3 regions of the Bradyrhizobium sp. B124 genome follow, and region 1 is predicted to be linked to each of the others. Evidence: riboswitches for the same ligand, from Rfam matches in the RefSeq annotation. Region 1 holds a riboswitch; each other region holds the start of a gene.
What was found. Region 1 has a riboswitch for cobalamin ahead of metE (5-methyltetrahydropteroyltriglutamate--homocysteine S-methyltransferase). Riboswitches for the same ligand answer to the same signal wherever they lie in the genome.
Positions count from the first base shown of each region.

Region 2: it holds a riboswitch for cobalamin, as region 1 does, so the genes downstream of both, AAFG13_RS42105 (DUF1636 domain-containing protein) here and metE (5-methyltetrahydropteroyltriglutamate--homocysteine S-methyltransferase) in region 1, are expected to answer to the same signal.
Region 3: it holds a riboswitch for cobalamin, as region 1 does, so the genes downstream of both, AAFG13_RS22270 (TonB-dependent receptor) here and metE (5-methyltetrahydropteroyltriglutamate--homocysteine S-methyltransferase) in region 1, are expected to answer to the same signal.

Region 1 covers NZ_CP152413.1:8,149,283-8,151,546, forward strand. Annotated here, with positions in the region: cobalamin riboswitch at 834-1,037, shown strand; gene metE (5-methyltetrahydropteroyltriglutamate--homocysteine S-methyltransferase) at 1,138-2,264, shown strand, end outside.
Region 2 covers NZ_CP152413.1:9,036,487-9,038,750, reverse strand. Annotated here, with positions in the region: gene cobW (cobalamin biosynthesis protein CobW) at 1-697, opposite strand, end outside; gene AAFG13_RS42105 (DUF1636 domain-containing protein) at 694-1,068, opposite strand; cobalamin riboswitch at 1,161-1,377, opposite strand; gene cobO (cob(I)yrinic acid a,c-diamide adenosyltransferase) at 1,414-2,067, shown strand; gene AAFG13_RS42095 (cobyric acid synthase) at 2,079-2,264, shown strand, end outside.
Region 3 covers NZ_CP152413.1:4,658,418-4,660,681, reverse strand. Annotated here, with positions in the region: gene AAFG13_RS22275 (GTP-binding protein) at 1-388, shown strand, start outside; cobalamin riboswitch at 618-814, shown strand; gene AAFG13_RS22270 (TonB-dependent receptor) at 920-2,264, shown strand, end outside.

The DNA of each region.
Region 1 (2,264 bases):
TACGGCCCACAACGCGCGAAGTCGCTTTTCAGCGCCGGGCATCTGGAATACACGCCAAGGAAGTCCACCCCTCGAGCAGGCGGACGAGAAGTGGCGTTCGCGCTGCGCACGCGCGAGGGCACGTTATCGGCCCGTCGTTCATCGACGGGTCGTCGCTGTTCATGATTGGAGGAGTGCGCTTCCACGCCGTGTCGATATTCGTAAAGCGGGTGGGGGCGTCGAGCCGTGCTAGCGTCGCTTTGAGCTGCTCAATAGTTTTGAGAGTATCTGTCTAACGGGTTGACTCATGAACGGCCTTATCATCCATCCGAACAGGCCAACCGTAAAGACGCCAACCGCAAAGACGCCGAGGGTACTCCAAACAGCCATTTTCATTGCGGGCCTCTCTGTTCCGGTTGAGGAGGTTCGATATGCTTGCTCAGGCAGTATCGCCAAAAAAGACCTGCGTGACGCCTACCAGAATTGGCTGGCATCGTAAGACAATATGCCCGCTGAGTATGCTGTTGGAGTTCCGCATATGTCTTGCGATTGCCAACACCGATCCTTGATTGTTGGTGGAGAAGCCGGACGCAGGATAGCGTTCTTGATGAACCGTAGCTGACTCACATGAAGACCGTCTGCTCGGCGCAATGGCCCTCATCGCGCGGGCCGCGTTTGTCTCTTGCTCGGATCTGACGCGCGGCTTCACGTCGACGCACCATCCGATATGGTCATTGGGATATTCATGATTGCAGACGGGGTCTAAATCGAGATCAATGGTGAAGGTGGACCATCATTCGCATAAGAGAGGCCACGGCATTAATTTGAGAGGTTGACGGAATAGTTCTCTTGCCGATAATCCAAGCCGTCGAGGTTCTCCGGGTCCCACTTGATCCGGAGCTAAGAGGGAAGCCGGTGCCAATGCCGGCGCTGCCCCCGCAACTGTGAGCGGAGAGCCGCTGTCCAACAGAGTCACTGAAGCCTGCGCGGCTTCGGGAAGGCCGGACAGCGGCGATGACCCGCGAGCCAGGAGACCTGCCCCGGCAATATATTCGTCCACGGGCGGGGTGCCCCGGTGGTACGCCAAGCAGCCGTCGCTCGCGCGACTTGCCTGCCTGCGTCCGCCCTGGCCTTTGCCCCCAATATGGGGTTAACGCTATGTCTCTTCTCTCGCTTCCGGTTGCTACGCTCGGAACGCCGCGCATCGGTCCAAGGCGCGAGCTAAAGCTCGCGCTCGAAAGCTACTGGGCCGGAAGAATCAGCGAACAGCAGTTGCTCGAGGACGCAGCCGGCCTGCGTGCTGCGAACTGGGCTCGCCAGACATCCCTCGGTGTCACTGTCATTCCGTCGAACGATTTCTCGCTGTATGACCAGGTGCTCGACACCAGTGTCATGGTTGGAGCTATCCCGGAAATTTACGCGCCGAAAGCCGAATCCGTTTCGCTCAAGACTTACTTCGCCATGGCACGCGGTTCACAATGCGACGGGCAGGATGCGAGTTGCGGTCACGGATCGCGCGCCTATGGCGCACCCGCGCAGGAGATGACCAAGTGGTTCGACACCAACTACCACTACATGGTCCCGGAATTGAACCGTGGGCAGACTTTCAGGCTGTCCTGTCGTAAGCCTATCGAAGAGTATGAGGAAGCCAAGGCGCTTGGCTTTCAGACCCGCCCTGTCCTGATCGGGCCGGTCACATTCCTAAAGCTCGGCAAGAGTGCGGATCCTGCCTTCCAGCCTCTGTCACTGCTGGATGACCTGATACCGGTCTATATCGAGGTTTTGCAGGAATTGGCTAAACGCGGGGCAAGCTGGGTTCAGTTCGACGAGCCCTGCCTCGTCCTCGATCTGGATGAGAGCTCGCGAAAATCCTTGCTCCATGCCTATGACCGGCTCGCAAAGGAGGGGCCGGCCATCAAGATCATGGTAGCGAGCTATTTCGGCGACCTCCGTGACAATCTGGACACCGCCTTGCGCCTGCCTATTGCCGGGCTGCACGTCGATCTGGTTCGCGCGCCACGGTTATTGGACGAGATCATTGCTGGCAGCCGGAATGATCTCGTCATGTCGCTCGGCGTCATAGACGGCCGCAATGTGTGGCGGTCGAACTTGTCGGCGCTCCGCCAGCGGCTGGATCCCGCAATTGCGAAGCTCGGCAAGGATCGCGTCCAGATCGCCCCATCCTGCTCACTGCTTCATGTGCCGGTCGATGTCGAACTCGAGACGGAGCTCGCTTCCGACGTTAAGAGCTGGCTTGCTTTCTCGGTTCAGAAGATGCGCGAGCT
Region 2 (2,264 bases), 890 kb from region 1:
CCTCTGCCGCCGCCTCGAGGCCCAGGATCACGCGGGCGTCGATCGCGCCGTCGACGATGGGCAACATCGGCACCTCGCGCGGCATCTCGGCCGAGATCAGCGCCTTGGCCGCTTTGATCCCCTCGGCTCCGGCGAGATCGGCCTTGGTCAGCAATACGATATCGGCGCAGGCGATCTGGTCCTCGAACACTTCGGACAGCGGCGTCTCGTGGTCGAGATTCTCATCTGCCGCGCGCTGCGCATCCACCGCGGCCGGGTCAGGCGCAAAGCGACCCGCGGCAACGGCCTCCGCATCGGCCAGCGCGATCACGCCGTCGACCGTGATCCGCGAGCGGATCTCCGGCCAGTCGAACGCCTTCAGCAACGGCTTCGGCAGCGCGAGGCCGGATGTCTCGATCACGATATGATCGGGTCTCACAGGGCGCGCGAGCAACTGCTCCATCGCCGGGATGAAATCGTCGGCGACAGTGCAGCAGATGCAACCATTGGCGAGCTCGACAATATTCTCGGTCGGGCAATTGGCGTCCGCACACGACTTCAGGATGTCGCCGTCGACGCCCTCGCTGCCGAATTCGTTCACCAGCACCGCGAGCTTCTTGCCGTTGGCATTCCGGATCAGATGCTGGATCAGCGTCGTCTTGCCGGACCCGAGAAAGCCGGTCACGACGGTGACCGGAACCTTGGCGAGCGTCATCATTCTGCGGCCTCCGGCACGATGGCGATGGGTGGGATGCGGGCAAGCGATTGCTTGCGGAAGATTTCGGGACGGCTGCGCCACGGCACGATGCCGTCAGGCGCCGCGGCATAGGCAGAGGCGCCGGCGATCACATCCTTGGCATGATCAGCGGACAGGCGGCCGTACACATAGGACCACCGCCCCGGCGCGCTGAGCGCGACCGAGCAGCCCTGGCTGCAGGCCGACAGGCATTCGACCGGAACCAGATTGACGTCATCGGGCACACCGGCCTCAACAAGCGCGGCATGCAGGCGCGCACCGGGCGCGAGCTCGCCTTCGGCGAGCGTCTGGCCGGCGCGGCACGTGATACAGACATGAAGTGTAACGCTCATCGCCCTTCCTGGATTGACTGCGGGAAGCGATGAGGCACACGAACCTGACGTGAACAGGCTCGTTCCCCGTCGCGGAACACCCCGTCCGCCGGTCTCAAACACATCGCGTCGGCAGGTCTCCCGGCTTGCGGAGTAGGATTTCTCCCTTGATGCCCACCTTCCCGACTCCATCAGGGAATCAGTGGCTTGGGCATCTCTCCGGTCACGGTCGCGGGGGCGGCTGCGCTTTGGGCAAACCCAGCGGTCTGAGCCCTATCGCATTCCCTCTTCGCCTGTCGTAGGACAGGAACCAACGCGGGGTCACCATTCGGCCTAGCCTCGCACTTGTCAAGCCGAAGGAACGTGATGATTTCTGATGGAAACGACGCTGAAGATCGCGACGTCGGCACCGACCCTTCATTGGATGCGCGCCACGCGGCCAAAATGGCGAAAAAGAAGGTCGCCCGCGACAAGATCATGGCGACCAAGAGCGGTGAAAAGGGCTTGATCATCGTTCATACCGGCGCCGGCAAAGGAAAATCCTCCTCCGCCTTCGGCATGATCGTGCGCTGCGTGGCGCACGGCTTTCCCTGCGCCGTGGTGCAATTCATCAAGGGCGCCTGGGATACCGGCGAGCGCCGCCTGCTCACCGGGCATTTCGGCGATCTCTGTCAATTCCATGCGATGGGCGAAGGTTTTACCTGGGAGACGCAGGATCGCGCCCGCGACATCGCGGCAGCGCAAGCCGGCTGGGAAAAGGCCAAGCAGCTGATCGCGGATCCGAGCCTGCGGATGGTCGTGCTCGACGAGATCAACATCGCGCTTCGGTATGACTATCTGGCGATCGCCGATGTCGTCGATTTCCTGACCACGTCGAAGCCGCCGATGACGCATGTCGTGCTCACCGGGCGCAACGCTAAGGACGAATTGATCGAGATCGCCGATCTCGTCACCGAGATGACGTTGGTCAAGCACCCCTTCCGGTCCGGCATCAAGGCCCAGCCGGGCGTCGAGTTCTGACAGACATCACCATGGCGCGCGCATTGATGATCCAGGGAGCCGGCTCGGACGTGGGCAAGTCGCTCATCGTCGCCGGCCTTGCGCGTGCCGCAAGACGGCGCGGCCTGCGCGTGCTCCCGTTCAAGCCGCAGAACATGTCCAACAACGCCGCCGTGACCGTCGACGGCGGCGAGATCGGCCGCGCGCAAGCCTTGCAG
Region 3 (2,264 bases), 3.5 Mb from region 1:
GCATGGCGAGGTGCCGGCCGAGCTGGTGTTTCCGGCCGATCTCGATCATGTGCCGACGCTGCGCGAGACCGCGCCGCGACGGCCGACGTCCGATCGGTTCGAGACGCTGAGCTGGACCTCGGAGCGGAAGGTAGCGTTGCCGCGCTTGCAGCAGGCGATCGGCAGACTGGCGCCGAAGCTGGCGCGGGCGAAGGGATTGTTCGAGACGGTGGAGCAGCCGGGACGGCTGACGGTATTTCAACTCGCCGGCGGACGCGCGACACTGGCTGCCGGCGGCGTGCCGGCGCCCGGCGTGCCACGCACGCGAATCGTGTTCATCGCCGAGATGGGCGCGCTGTCGCGGGCCGAGATCGATGAGGTGATGCAGGGATGTGTCGAAGCAGGGTGATGTGAGCTTACGTTTCCGTCACCCTGAGGAGCGCGAAGCGCGTCTCGAAGGGTCGACGGCCACCAGCCGGGCCGTGCATCCTTCGAGACGCGCGTTCCGCGCTCCTCAGGATGACGGGTTACCGCTCCGCGTCAGCAGTAGATGTGGCTGGGCTGTGTCATCGCCGCAGCATCATCCCGCAAAGCATGTGTGCGACAATCGCATCGAATTGACAGCCCATCCCGCACCACCTATCGTTTCGCTCGACGGTTCCCTTCGGGGATCAAAAGGGAATGCGGTGCGAGGGTAACCCCAATGCCGCAGCTGTCCCCGCAACTGTAAACGGCGAGCCTTTCGTCAATTTGCCACTGGGCCACTCCGCCCGGGAAGGCGTCGACAGGCGATGACCCGTGAGCCAGGAGACCTGCCGTCAGTCGTGGTCACACGCGAGCACATCGGGCGGGGGCGTCCTGGTGGGATCGGAGCACTGCCTCTGGGGCAATGCGCCAGTCCGCGTTCGCGGTGACGTGCCACGTTACCGCGAGTCTTTCCGTGTCTCCGTCAACTCCCTCCGCGCGCCGTTGGCGCCTCGGTCTCGTTTGCTCCCTGTCATCGCTGCTGCTGCCGGCTGAAGGTTCGGCACAAACATCTCCACCCACCACGCTCGATCCGATCGAGGTCGCACCCTCGACATCCGCAAAGCCCAAGCCTGCGGCGCGAAGCCGCAACTCGGCGACGTCGTCGCGGCCGCGCGCCAGACCTGCAACGGCGGCAACCGCTGGCGCACCCCGTGCTGCAGCGTCGGGCGCTTCGGGATCGGCATCACCGACGCTCAACGCCACCACACAGGGAGGCACCGGCAGTCGTCTCAACCTGACGCCGCTGCAGACGCCGGCCAGCGTCGAGATCATCACGTCGCAAACCATCGCCGAGCGCGGCCAGCACAATGTGCTTGATGCCGTCACGCAGAATGCGGCCGGGTTCATCGCAACGCCGGCGCCCGGCAATGGCGGCCTGTCGTTCAGCACCCGCGGCTTTGCCGGCAGCAATTCGGTGATGACGCTGTATGACGGCACACGCTTCTATATCGGCTCGGGCACCCTGACGTTCCCCTACGACACCTGGTCGACCCAGCGGGTCGAGGTGCTGCGCGGCCCGGCCTCGGTGCTGTACGGCGAAGGCGCGATCGGCGGCGTCATCAACGTCGTTCCGAAGAAGCCGCAGGGCACGCCCTATAATGAGGCCGAGGTCTCGCTCGACAGCAATATGACGCGGCGGCTCTCGGTGGACAGCACCGGTCCGATCAACCCCAATGTGTCGTACCGCATCAACGCCACCGGCAACATGTCGGACGGCTGGGTCGATCGCGACAAGACCTCGAATGCGGTGGTCTCCGCCGCCGTGCGGGTGCAGGCATCGGACAACCTCGCCTTCACGCTGTCAGAGGATTATGGCGACCGCAGCCCGTCGCGCTATTTCGGCACGCCGCTGATCAACGGCTCGATTCAGGACGCGCTGCGCTTCAAGAACTACAACGCATTGGACAGCGCAATCCGCTACCAGGACAGCTGGACCCAGCTCAAGACCGAGTGGGACGTCGCCGACGGCATCAAGATCAACAACACGCTGTATTACCTGACCAGCGAGCGGCACTGGCGCGATATCGAAAACTACATCTGGAACCCGAAGACCCAGCTGATCGACCGCTCCAGCTATATCGAGATCTTCCACGACCAGAAGCAGCTCGGCAACCGGATGGATACGACCTTCAACGGTCACATCTTCGGACTTGCGAACCAGTTCGTTGCCGGGTTCGACGTCAACCGGATCGACTTCGCCCACACCAGCAACTCGCCCTATGGCGGCGCGTCGTCGGTCAATCCTTACGTGTTCGATC